Regions from separate parts of the Pseudomonas cistanchae genome, predicted to be linked through region 1. Evidence: predicted binding sites of a transcription regulator. Region 1 holds the regulator's gene; the other holds the start of a gene.
What was found. The regulator sigma-54, encoded in region 1, starts transcription at its own class of promoters, with help from an activator protein. The targets are predictions, from matches to a motif close to ANTGGCATNNANNTTGCTNT.

Region 1 (6,232 bases):
ATCGGCTATCTGCCGCAGGAGGCTTCGATTTTTCGCAAGCTCAGCGTGGCCGACAACATCATGGCGATTCTCGAAACGCGCAAGGAGCTGAACGGCGCGGAACGTCGCAAAGAGCTCGAAGGCTTGCTGCAGGAATTCCATATCAGCCATATCCGCGACAACCTCGGCATGAGCCTGTCCGGTGGTGAGCGCCGCCGCGTGGAAATTGCGCGCGCCCTAGCGACCGCACCCAAGTTCATCCTGCTGGATGAACCCTTCGCTGGCGTCGATCCTATCTCCGTGGGCGACATCAAGCAGATCATCCATCACCTCAAGGCGAAGGGCATCGGCGTGTTGATCACCGACCACAACGTCCGTGAGACCCTGGATATCTGCGAAACCGCCTATATTGTGAACGACGGCCAGTTGATCGCAGAAGGCAATGCCGAGGCCATCCTGGCCAACCAAACGGTCAAGGAAGTTTACCTGGGGCATGAATTCCGCCTGTGACGGGCGCTTTTCTTAGCCGAATCACAGCTAGCGCTAGGCAAATGCCTTAGGGTCAGGCATATAATTTGCTTCCTTGAGGCGCCACGGCGCCGCTGTAGTGGATTGCGCACAGACGCCGGTAAATTAAGGTCTGCAATGAAACCATCGCTAGTCCTGAGAATGGGCCAGCAGCTGACGATGACCCCGCAGCTGCAACAGGCCATCCGCCTACTTCAACTGTCGACCCTGGATCTGCAGCAAGAGATTCAGGAAGCGTTGGAGTCGAACCCGATGCTCGAACGCCAGGAAGAAGGCGACGACTTCGACAATTCGGACCCCATGGCCGATGGTGCCGAAAGCAATTTGGCACCAGCCGAACAGCCGCAGGAAACCCTCTATCAGGAAACCAGCTACCAGGAAACCACACAAACCGTGGACAACCTGGAAGAAGGCGACTGGAACGAACGCATTCCCAACGAGCTTCCAGTCGACACCGCCTGGGAAGACGTCTATCAAACCAGCGCCAGCAGCCTGCCGAGCAGCAGCGATGATGACGACTGGGACTTCACCACCCGTACCTCCGCGGGCGAGAGCCTGCAAAGCCATTTGCTCTGGCAACTCAACCTGGCACCCATGTCCGACAAGGACCGCTTGATCGCAGTGACGCTAATCGACTGCATCAACGATCAGGGCTACCTGGAGGAGACGCTTGATGAGGTCGTCGAAGCCTTCGACCCTGAGCTGGACATCGAGCTGGACGAAGTGCAAGCTGTGCTGCACCGCATTCAACAGTTCGAGCCGGCCGGCGTAGCCGCCCGCGACCTCAGTGAATGCCTGCTGCTGCAGTTACGCCAACTTTCGCTCAAAACGCCCTGGCTGAGCGAAGCGCAGCGCCTGGCAAGCGACTATCTGGACTTGCTCGGCAACCGCGATTACAGCCAGCTGATGCGGCGAATGAAGCTCAAGGAAGACGAGCTGCGCCAGGTTATCGAACTGATTCAGAGCCTCAACCCACGTCCCGGCTCGCAGATCGAGTCAAGCGAGCCCGAGTATGTGGTGCCTGACGTCATCGTGCGCAAGCACAACGATCGCTGGCTGGTGGAGCTGAACCAGGAAGCCATGCCACGCCTACGCGTCAATGCGCAGTACGCCGGGTTCGTGAAGCGTGCTGACTCCAGCGCCGACAACACCTTCATGCGTAACCAGCTGCAGGAAGCCCGCTGGTTCATCAAGAGCCTGCAGAGCCGCAACGAGACCCTGATGAAGGTCGCCACCCAGATCGTCGAGCATCAGCGCGGCTTTCTCGATTATGGCGACGAAGCAATGAAGCCACTGGTGCTGCACGATATCGCCGAAGCGGTGGGCATGCACGAGTCGACCATTTCCCGGGTAACCACCCAGAAGTTCATGCACACCCCACGTGGCATCTACGAGCTGAAGTACTTCTTCTCCAGCCACGTCAGCACCTCCGAGGGCGGTGAATGCTCGTCCACCGCGATCCGCGCAATCATCAAAAAATTGGTCGCCGCGGAAAATGCAAAAAAGCCGTTGAGTGACAGCAAGATCGCTGGTTTACTGGAAGCACAAGGCATTCAAGTAGCTCGCCGCACTGTTGCGAAATACCGTGAATCCCTCGGTATAGCGCCCTCCAGTGAACGCAAGCGACTGATGTAAGGTGGCTCGACGCGGAAGACTGACACATGCTGGATATTCCGTATTCAGTTTTGCGTTACTGGCAACTCCACGGTATCGACTGGCTGATCTGCAACGCCGGATGCCTGACCAGAGTCTTTCTCGTCCCAGTGTTCCAGTGGCAGGCTGTTAGCCTGTCTCTTACACACGGCAACAAGGAGAAAGTGGTATGCAAGTCAACATCAGTGGACACCAGCTGGATGTGACCGACGCCCTGCGCGACTATATCGACGAAAAACTCACTCGATTGGAGCGCCACTTCGACAAAATCACCAATGTGCAAGTCATCATGGAGGTCGAGAAGCTCAAGCAGAAAATCGAAGCGACCCTACACATTGCAGGCGGCGAAATCGTCGCTAATGCTGAACATGACGACATGTACGCGGCCATTGATCTACTGGCTGACAAACTCGACCGACAACTCATCAAGCACAAGGAAAAGCAGCTCGACCGTCAGCAGGGTGCAATGGCCCGCTGACATCGCCTATCTCCTATGATTCGACTTGAAAATATCCTGACCCCCGGCCGCTCTCTCGTGAGCGTGCCGGGCGGCAGCAAAAAACGTGTTCTCGAACAGATTGCCAACCTCGTGGCGCGCGAGCTGCCCGACCTTGATGGCCAAGACATCTTCGAAAGCCTGATTGCCCGCGAAAAACTCGGCTCGACCGGGTTCGGCAATGGCATCGCCATCCCGCACTGCCGGCTGCCTGGTTGCACGGCGCCCATCAGCGCTGTTCTGCGCCTGGACGCAGCGGTAGATTTTGACGCGATCGACGGCGCCCCGGTGGATTTGCTGTTTGTGCTGCTGGTTCCCGAGGCCGCCACCGATGAGCACCTCGAGTTGCTGCGACAGATCGCCAGCATGCTTGATCGCAGCGACGTGCGCGAACGCTTGCGCGAAGCGCCCGACAGCCAGGCCTTGTATCAGGTCGTGGTGGATATACAAAGCCAACTCAATCGAGCCTAACCATGCGCCTTATCATCGTCAGCGGTCGCTCCGGCTCAGGCAAAAGCACCGCCCTCGATGTACTTGAGGACAACGGTTTCTATTGCATCGACAACCTGCCAGCGGGCTTGCTGCCGGATCTAGCCGAGCGCACGCTGGTGCACACCGAGCTGCTGCACCCGCAGGTTGCGGTCTCTATCGACGCACGCAACCTGCCCAGCCAGCTCAAGCGCTTCCCTGAACTCCTCGAGGAAGTGCGCGCCCGCCACATCAAGTGCGACGTGATTTACCTGGATGCCGATGAAGAAACGCTGCTCAAGCGCTTCTCGGAAACGCGCCGGCGTCACCCGCTGACCAATGAAAGCCGCTCGTTGGCCGAAGCGATTGCCGATGAAAGCCTGTTGCTCGGACCCATCATCGACCTGGCCGACCTGAAGATCGACACCACGCACCTCAACCTCTATCAGTTGCGTGACAGCCTGAAACTGCGCCTGCTCAACCAGCCGGAGCCGGGCACCGCGTTTCTGGTCGAGTCCTTCGGCTTCAAGCGCGGCATGCCGGTGGACGCGGACCTTGTGTTCGATGTGCGCTGCCTGCCTAACCCATACTGGAAGCCGGATTTGCGCGACTACTCAGGCCTCGACCAGCCAGTGGTGGAATACCTTTCCGCCCAGGCGGATGTCGAAGAGATGTATCAGGACATCTTCGCCTATCTGACCAAGTGGTTACCGCGCTTCGCCGCCAGCAATCGTGCCTATGTCACGATTGCGATAGGCTGCACCGGCGGGCACCACCGCTCCGTGTACCTGGCCAGTCGCTTGGGTGAAGCCCTGAAACCCATTTTGAAGAACGTTCAGGTTCGCCACCGCGACCTGAGTTAAGGAACTGCCGCAATGCCGTGCTGCGAAATCACCATCATCAACAAACTGGGCTTGCACGCACGTGCCGCAGCCAAGTTTGTCGGCGTTGCCGCGCAGTACCCCTGTCAGGTCAAGATTGGCCGCTGCGAAGCAAGCCTGGTGGACGGCAAGAGCATCATGGCGGTCATGATGCTCGCGGCCGGCAAAGGCACACCCATCCACCTCAACACTGAAGGCGAGCAGGATGAGCAGGCGCTGCAAGCCTTGATCGAGCTGATCAACAACTATTTCGACGAAGGCGAGTAGCCGCCACGCCTGTCACGCGGCGGCTAAGCCCCCCGGTTCAGCTGCCCGCGACCGTCATTTTCTCGATCATCACCGAGCCCGTACGGACGTTGCTGCGCAGTTCAAGATCGCTTCCCACCGCAACGATCTGCCGGAACATGTCACGCAGGTTGCCGGCGATGGTCACCTCCTGCACGGGAAACTGGATCTCGCCGTTCTCCACCCAGAAGCCGCCTGCACCGCGCGAATAATCACCAGTAACCATGTTCAGGCCATGGCCCATCAGCTCGGTGACCAACAGCCCGCGGCCCATGCGCTTGATCAGCGCCTGACGGTCTTCGTTACCGTGACTGACGAACAGGTTGTGAACACCGCCGGCATTGGCGGTGCTCGGCATCCCCAGCTTGCGACCTGAATAGGTGCCGAGAATGTAGGACACCAACTTGCCGCCTTCGACGAAGGGTTTGGCATAAGTCGCCAGGCCATCGCTGTCGAAGGAAGCACTGCCGAGCGCGCGCGGAATATGCGGGCGCTCATCAAGATTCAGCCACTGCGGAAATAGCTGCTGGCCCAGGGTGCCTTCGAGGAAGGACGACTTACGGTAAAGGTTGCCCCCGGAAATTGCCCCGATAAAGCTGCCGAACAGCCCGGTCGCCAGCTCAGCGGAGAACAGCACCGGAACCTCACAGGTCGGCACGGGACGCGCGCCGAGACGCTGCACCGCGCGCTCGGCGGCATGTAGACCGATGTCGCGTGCATCGGCCAGCAGCTCGCCCTGGCGATTGACGTCATACCAGTAGTCGCGCTGCATTTGGCCGCCTTCTTCGGCAATCATGACGCAGCTCAGGCTGTGGCGCGTACTGGCATAACCACCAATGAATCCATGGCTATTGCCATACACCCGGCAGCCTTGGTGGGTACTGAGCGTGGTGCCATCAGCGTTCTTGATGCGCTTGTCCGCGGCAAATGCCGCTGCTTCGCAGCTCAACGCCTGCTCGATCGCCTGCTCGGGAGTAATCGACCACGGGTGATAGAGATCCAGTTGCGGCAACTCACGCGCCATCAGCGCGGGGTCGGCCAGGCCTGACGCCTCATCCTCGGACGCGTGCTTGGCGATGGCCAGCGCCGCCGCTACGGTTTCGCGAATTGCCGCATCGCCGCTCGCCGAGGTACTCGCCGAACCCTTGCGCTGGCCGACGTAAAGCGTGATGCCGAAACCTTGATCGCGATTGAACTCGACGGTTTCCACCTCTCCCTGACGGACCGTGGTCGACAACCCTTGCTCAGCCGAGACGGCGACCTCGCAGGCATTCGCGCCCTGCCTTTTCGCTTCGGCAATAATCTGCTCGACCTGGGCCTGCAATTGCGGAACAGCTTGGGGACCAACAACCTCTACTGCACTCATAAACACTCCTGAAATCTGTCCGGTATCCACCGCGTTTCGTGCTTGACGCCGCACTGCACGCCGCCTGACACCTGTTCGCTCGATAACCCTGAAGCCCTGCACCCGCGAGCCATGCCCGCACTGCAGCGGCGCTGCACATGGAAACTTGCTGCTATCATGACGGCGTTTTCCATTGGACCACCTTCATGTCTGAATACCTTGACGACTTCTCCGGCGAGAAAAGCAAAACCCAGGTCAAACGCGAACTGCATGCCTTGCAGGATCTGGGACAGCGTCTGACTACCCTGAAACCCGATCTGCTGAACAAGCTGCCCTTGACCGACGAACTGCGCCAGGCGCTGGCGGAAGCGCCCAAGCACACGGCCAACGCGGCAAAAAAGCGCCATGTCCAGTTCATCGGCCGCCTGATGCGCGACCAGAACACCGAAGCCATTCTGACCCTGCTCGATCAACTCGACGCCTCAACCCGTCAATACAACGAACGCTTTCACGGCCTGGAGCGCTGGCGTGATCGCCTGATCGGCGGCACCGACGAGACCCTGGAAGCCTTTGTTGGCGAGTACCCCGACGCTGATC
Region 2 (6,232 bases), on a different contig from region 1:
GGGGTGCCGACCTGCGGCGCGCCGCTCGAGGCGGTTTCCAGAAACAGGTTGTTGCCGATCGATTCAAGACCCGCCGGATTGATGAAGTCGGCGGTTTGCAGGTTGCCGATCACCTGCGGCTGCGGGTTGCCGGTGGTGGTTACCGAGACGGTGCCGTCTTCACCAACGGTGAAAGTGCGCACCTCATTGGGCAGCACGATGGCCGGCTCCAGCGCGTAGCCGCTGGAGGTCACGACCTGGCCATCGGAGTTGAGGTGAAAGCTGCCGTCGCGGGTATAGGACACGGTGCCGTCAGGCATCAATACCTGGAAGAAACCACGGCCATTGATCGCCATGTCCATCGGTTGTTCGGTGGTTTGCAGGCTGCCAGCGGTGAAGATCTTCTGGGTGCCGACCACGCGCACACCGGTACCGAGTTGCAGACCGGATGGCAGTTCACTGTCCTGACTGGACTGACCGCCAGGTTGCCGGCGGATCTGGTACAGCAGGTCTTCGAACTCGGCGCGATCGCGCTTGAAGCCAGTGGTCGAAACGTTGGCAAGGTTGTTGGAAATGGTGGTCAGGTTCATGTCCTGGGCGGACAGACCCGTCTTGCTGACCCACAGTGCCGGAAGCATATCGATTCTCCTCGGGTGCCGTTTTAACGGCGCCGCGTGTTGGTAATTAGCTCATCTGCAAAACGCGCGCCATTGCTGAAGAATTGTCTTCGGCGGTGCGCATCATCTTCACTTGCAGTTCAAATTGGCGGGACAACGAGAGAATCGCCGTCATCTCTTCCACGGCGTTGACGTTGCTCGATTCGAGAAAGCCCGAGGTGACCTGCACGGTGGCGTCCGGCAATACCGGCTGCTGGCCCTTGAAGCGGATCATGCCGTCGGCGCCCTTCTCCATCTGCTTGGGATCGGGGTTGACCAGCTTCAGGCGGTCGACTTCGGCTAGCACGTTGGGCGCCTCACCCAGCGCGCGAATACTGATGGTGCCGTCCTGGCCAATTTCGATTTTCTGCTCGGGCGGTACGGCGATAGGGCCGGCGTTGCCCATCACCGGCAAACCATTGCCGGTACGCAACACGCCGAGGGCGTCGACATTCAGGCTGGCAGTACGCACATAGGCTTCGCTGCCATCGGCTGCCTGCACCGCCAGCCAGCCCTTGCCGCCGATTGCAACGTCCAGATCGCGTCCGGTTTCCTGCAGCGAGCCTGGGGTGAAGTCGGTACCAGGGCGCTCGCTCATCGCGTAGACCCGGGTCGGATGACCATCACCGAACGCCGCCATCGAGCGAGCCTGCTCGAAGTCGCGGCGAAATCCGTTGGTGGAAATGTTCGCCAGGTTATTGGCGTGGGTCCGCTGGGCAACGGTGTTGTTGTGTGCTCCGGTCATGGAGACGTACAGCATTTTGTCCATGGTCAATTCTCCGCGATGGGCTTGGCGCCCTGTGCTCTGTAACTCTTACAAAGCAATCGTCGTGCCACTGACTAACGAACAATTTATCTATTTGAATTTAAAGAAATTATTAAACAGAAAAGACTCCTGGGCGGAGTCTTCTCAAGGGGTACTGGCGGGATTTTGCCGCTAGCGGCAGGTCAGTGACCCGCCGCTGCCATTAACGCAGGTTGATGATGGTCTGGGTCACGGCGCTTTCAGTCTCGATCGTCTTGGCGTTGGCCTGGTAGTTACGTTGAGCAACGATCAGGTTCACCAACTGGTCGGACAGTTCGACGTTGGAATCTTCCAGCGCGCCGGATTGCAAGGCGCCCTGGGTACCGCTGCGCGGTGTGCCGATCACCGGCTCGCCCGAGGCAAAGGACTGCACCCAGCCGGTTTTGCCCACCGGCGTCAGGCCTTGAACGTTGGCGAAGCTGGCGAGGATCACCTGCCCCTGCACGTTCGACTGACCGTTGGTGTAGCGGGCGAATACCACGCCGGTGTCGTCGATCTCGACGCCTGCCAACTGGCCGGTGGTGTAACCATCCTGGCTGACCGCGTTGACCGCGAACGAGCTGGAAAACTGGGTCGAATTGCGCAGGTCGATATTGACCCCGGTCGGGCTGGCAGCGGCGCCGTTCGCCGACCACACCGGTGGCGTTGCGCTGTCCGGCGCGGCAGGTACCCAGGTGGTGAGGTCGATGGTGCCGTCAGGGCGAACCGAAAAACCGGCCGGCGTGGACGCAACCAGCGCCGGGATATCGAGCTGACCCGCCGTGTTGAATTCCAGCGCAACACTGGAAGGCGTGGTCAGCGTCGGGTCGTCCGGGTTACGGCCGTCGATCAGCACGTTCATCTGCCATTCGTTCGGGCCGGTTTTCAGGAAGTACTGGGTGAAAACGTGAGCATTGCCCTGGGTGTCATAGATGTTGGTCGAGGTCGACGAGTTGTAGGACGTGGGGTCCGTCGGGTCGAACGGCACCGTGGCTGGAACGGTATTGGTCGAGTTCAGGTTGAAGGTCTGGTCCAGGTTGCTGGTCGGCAGTGGCGCCTGGCTTGCGGTCTCGATGCGCAGGTCGGTGACGATGCCGTTCTGCAGGTTGTTGTTGGCATCGACGCCGTAGCCCTGCAGGCGATAACCGAAGTTGTTGACGATGAAGCCATCGCGGTCAGTGCCGAAATAACCGGCACGGGTGTAGCTGACCTCGCCATTGTTGCTGGTCTGGAAGAAGCCGTTGCCGTTGATCGCCAGGTCCAGGGAGTTCTGCGTGTAGTTGATGTTGCCCTGGTTGAACAGCTGCGAAACGTTGCCGAGCAATACGCCGCTGCCCTGGGGATTGGACCCGGAGCCGTTGACCGAAGCCGCGTACACGTCGGCAAACTCAGCGCGCGACTGCTTGAAACCGGCGGTACCGGCGTTGGCAATGTTGTTGCCGGTCACGTTGAGGTCGCTGGTCGCTGCGCGCAAGCCGCTAAGACCGATATTGAACGCCATGGGAGACTCCTTGCCGGACGACCGGCGAATAAAACCTGTTAATTACTGACCGATAACCTGTACTTGCGACATCGGCACCGTGCCAAGGCCCGCAAGGTTGAGCATCAGCTCGCTGCCGCCCAAGGTGACGCTGTCGACGTTGGCCGGAAGCATGGTGTAGAGCGCCTTGGTTTCTTTGCCGTATGCCGCTTGAGCTTCGAACTTGTAAGTGCCCGGCGGCATGATGTTGCCGCTCGAGTCTTTGCCGTCCCAGATGAAGCTGACGTTGCCGGCAGCTTGCTCGCCCATGTTGATTCGATTCACCACGGAGCCGGCCTTGTCATACACGTTGACGTACACGTTGCTGCTGCTGGACGGCAGCACCAGGCTGGCCTTGAAGCTTTCGCTGGTGTCGACCACCGCTTTGTCCGTTGGGACGATAACCTTGCGGCCTACCAACGATGACGCTTGCAGTGCCTGGGAAGACTGATAGCCGGACAGCAGCGAAGACATGCTGGTGTTGAGCTTCTCGATGCCTTCGACCTGGCTGAACTGTGCCAGTTGGGCGATGAATTCGCCGTTGCCCTGCGGTTCCAACGGATTCTGGTTGTTCAACTGGGCCACCAGCAGATTGAGGAACTCGTTCTTGCCCAGTTCCTTGTTCGATTTGGTCTCGCTCTTGATCTGGTATTGATCAAGTGCCGAACCGGCTACATCGCCAACAGTACTCATGTTCGTGCGCTCCTTTTCTGAGGCTTACTGACCGAGGGTCAATACGCGCTGCAGCATCTGCTTGGCGGTATTCATCATTTCGACGTTGGTCTGGAAGGCCCGGCTGGCGGAAATCATGTCGGCCATCTCTTCAACCACGTTGACGTTGGGGTAGTACACGTAGCCATTGCCGTCCGCGGCCGGGTGGTTAGGCTCGTAGCGCGGCATCAGGGTGCTCTGATCCTCGACGATGCCCAGCACCTGCACGCCTTGGCCGGCCTCGTCCTGCTCGGCGAACAGCGAACCACTGCCGCCGTTCTGTGCCTGCTGGAACATGGTGGCGAACACCGGATGGCGGGCGCGGTAGGTCTGGTCGACGCTCGACGACACGCTTTCGGCGTTGGCGATGTTGCTGGAGATGGTGTTCAGGCGAGTGCTCTGGGCACTCATGCCGGTACCGGCGATATTGAAAACACTGGCGAGTGACATGGCTTCAGGCTCCTTTATTCTCCGCGCAGGGCGCTGACGAGCCCTTTGAATTTGCCGTTAAGCAGGGTAAAGCTGGCTTGAAAATTGACTGCGTTTTCCGCGTAGTTGGATTGCTCGATCTGCAAGTCCACGGTGTTCTGGTCAATCGAAGGGCTGGTCGGGTTGCGGTAGAAAAGACCGGCGTCGCCCATGCTCATCGCCTCTGCGGAGATGTGCAGGTTATCGGTGCGGTTCAGGCTGACTGGGCCGCGCTGTGTTTTGCCGGTTTGCTCGGCAAGCATCGAGGCGAAGTCCAGATCACGCGCCTTGTAATGCGGCGTATCGGCGTTCGCGATGTTGTTGGCCAGCACCTCAGCCCGCTTGGCGCGGAAACCGAGTGCTTCTTCATGGATGCCGAGGGCGCGATCGAAACTGATACTCATGGTCAGGAACCTTTGCTGTTGAGCTTGCCTGTTGTCCGTGCAAGACATTTAGCAAAGGCCGTGCCATTTTATTTTATTGTTAATAATCAAAGACTTGATTAGAAGGCAAAGCCTTTTTTCACGGTAGGCGGCAATCCATTTCCGCCTGCCGGCAATGCAAAGCGGCAATTCGCGGGGAACATTGCATTGGCGCGCCAGCTAAAGACCTCGAAACGAAAACGGGAGGCTCATAGGCCTCCCGCTCGCGATGTTGCTGGAATCAACTTACTGAAAAATGGACGCTGAACGGCTATTTCGCCTTGTAAACGATTCCCGGGCTGCACTGCACCATCTGGTAATGATTTGGCAAGCCATTGAGGGCTTCCGATGCCCCCAGCACCAGATAACCGCCGGGCTTCAACGAAGCGTGGATGCGCGTGAGGATGTCCTTCTTCACCTCTGCGGAGAAGTAGATCAGTACGTTGCGGCAAAACACGATGTCGAATTTGCCAAGCGCGGCGTAGCTGTCCAGCAGGTTCAATGGGCGAAATTCGACGCGGCTTTTTATCGCCGGCTTGACCACCCAGCGCCCCGGCCCCAGCGGGTCGAAGTAACGCTGCAGGCGTTCCTGGGAAAGCCCACGGCCCATCGCCAGGCTGTCGTACTCGCCCGACTTGCAATTGGCCAGCATCGATGGCGACAGGTCGGTGGCGACAATCTGCACGCCGCCCTTGAGCTGTCCGATGTTGGTTTTCTCGAATTCATCGATGCTCATCGACAACGAAAACGGCTCCTGCCCGGACGACGAAGCCGCAGACCAGATACGCAACCGCTGCCCCGGATTGGCCTTGATCATCTCGGGCAGAATCCGGGTCTTGAGCACTTCGAAGGGGTAGGTGTCACGAAACCACAGGGTCTCGTTGGTGGTCATGGCGTCCACGACCTGTTCACGCAGGCCGCTGCGCGGCTGGTTCTGCATGCGCTGCACCAATTCCCCGAGGGTTTTGATGCTGTTCTGCTCCATCAACTTGTTCAGTCGACTGGATACCAGATACTGCTTATTGCTACCCAGCACGATGCCGCAAGCTTTTTCCAGGAATGTCCGGAACTGCTCAAAATCCAAATTACCTGAAGACACTAGCGAGGCCTCGACGCTCATAGTCAAAACCGAGGGACAACGCCCTCAGTCCCCATCTGCCAAATTGATACGTTCCGCCACCCGTGCAGCCAAATCATCGGGGCGGAATTTGGCGAGAAAATCATCTGCCCCCACCTTCTTCACCATAGCCTGGTTGAACACACCCGAAAGCGAAGTATGCAAGATGATGTGCAGCTTTTGCATGCGCGGGTCGGCGCGAATTTCCGCAGTCAGCGTGTAGCCGTCCATTTCCGGCATCTCGATGTCGGAAATCAACATCAGAAACTCTTCGTGAGGCTTCCTGCCTTCAGCCACCATGGCCTTCAAGTAATCCAGCGCCTGGCGGCCATCATTCAGGGCGACGACCTCAACCCCGACAGTCTGTAGACAGCGGGTGACCTGTTTCCGTGCGACCGAAGAATCGTCGCAGGTCAGGACCTTTTTGCTGATGGCTTTCGCTTGCGTCTGCTGGTCCAGCACGCCGACGGAAATCACCTCCGAGGTTGGCGCCACTTCGGCGAGCACTTTCTCCACATCGATGATTTCCACCATCTTGTCATCGAGGTGAGTCACTGCCGTCAGGTAGTGATCGCG

Region 2: flgB (flagellar basal body rod protein FlgB) is a predicted target of sigma-54. The motif match lies at 4,570-4,589, and genes of this name have one in related genera.

Annotation. Positions count from the first base shown of each region.
Region 1 covers NZ_JBTLWN010000001.1:1,094,277-1,100,508, reverse strand. Annotated here, with positions in the region: gene lptB (LPS export ABC transporter ATP-binding protein) at 1-489, shown strand, start outside; gene ACX0MV_RS04995 (RNA polymerase factor sigma-54) at 625-2,142, shown strand; gene hpf (ribosome hibernation-promoting factor, HPF/YfiA family) at 2,330-2,638, shown strand; gene ptsN (PTS IIA-like nitrogen regulatory protein PtsN) at 2,654-3,127, shown strand; gene rapZ (RNase adapter RapZ) at 3,130-3,987, shown strand; gene ACX0MV_RS04975 (HPr family phosphocarrier protein) at 4,000-4,272, shown strand; gene pmbA (metalloprotease PmbA) at 4,310-5,656, opposite strand; gene yjgA (ribosome biogenesis factor YjgA) at 5,842-6,232, shown strand, end outside.
Region 2 covers NZ_JBTLWN010000005.1:172,271-178,502, forward strand. Annotated here, with positions in the region: gene flgG (flagellar basal-body rod protein FlgG) at 1-617, opposite strand, end outside; gene ACX0MV_RS15180 (flagellar basal body rod protein FlgF) at 664-1,404, opposite strand; gene flgE (flagellar hook protein FlgE) at 1,604-2,920, opposite strand; gene flgD (flagellar hook assembly protein FlgD) at 2,963-3,631, opposite strand; gene flgC (flagellar basal body rod protein FlgC) at 3,656-4,099, opposite strand; gene flgB (flagellar basal body rod protein FlgB) at 4,114-4,521, opposite strand; gene cheR (protein-glutamate O-methyltransferase CheR) at 4,811-5,638, opposite strand; gene ACX0MV_RS15210 (chemotaxis protein CheV) at 5,684-6,232, opposite strand, start outside.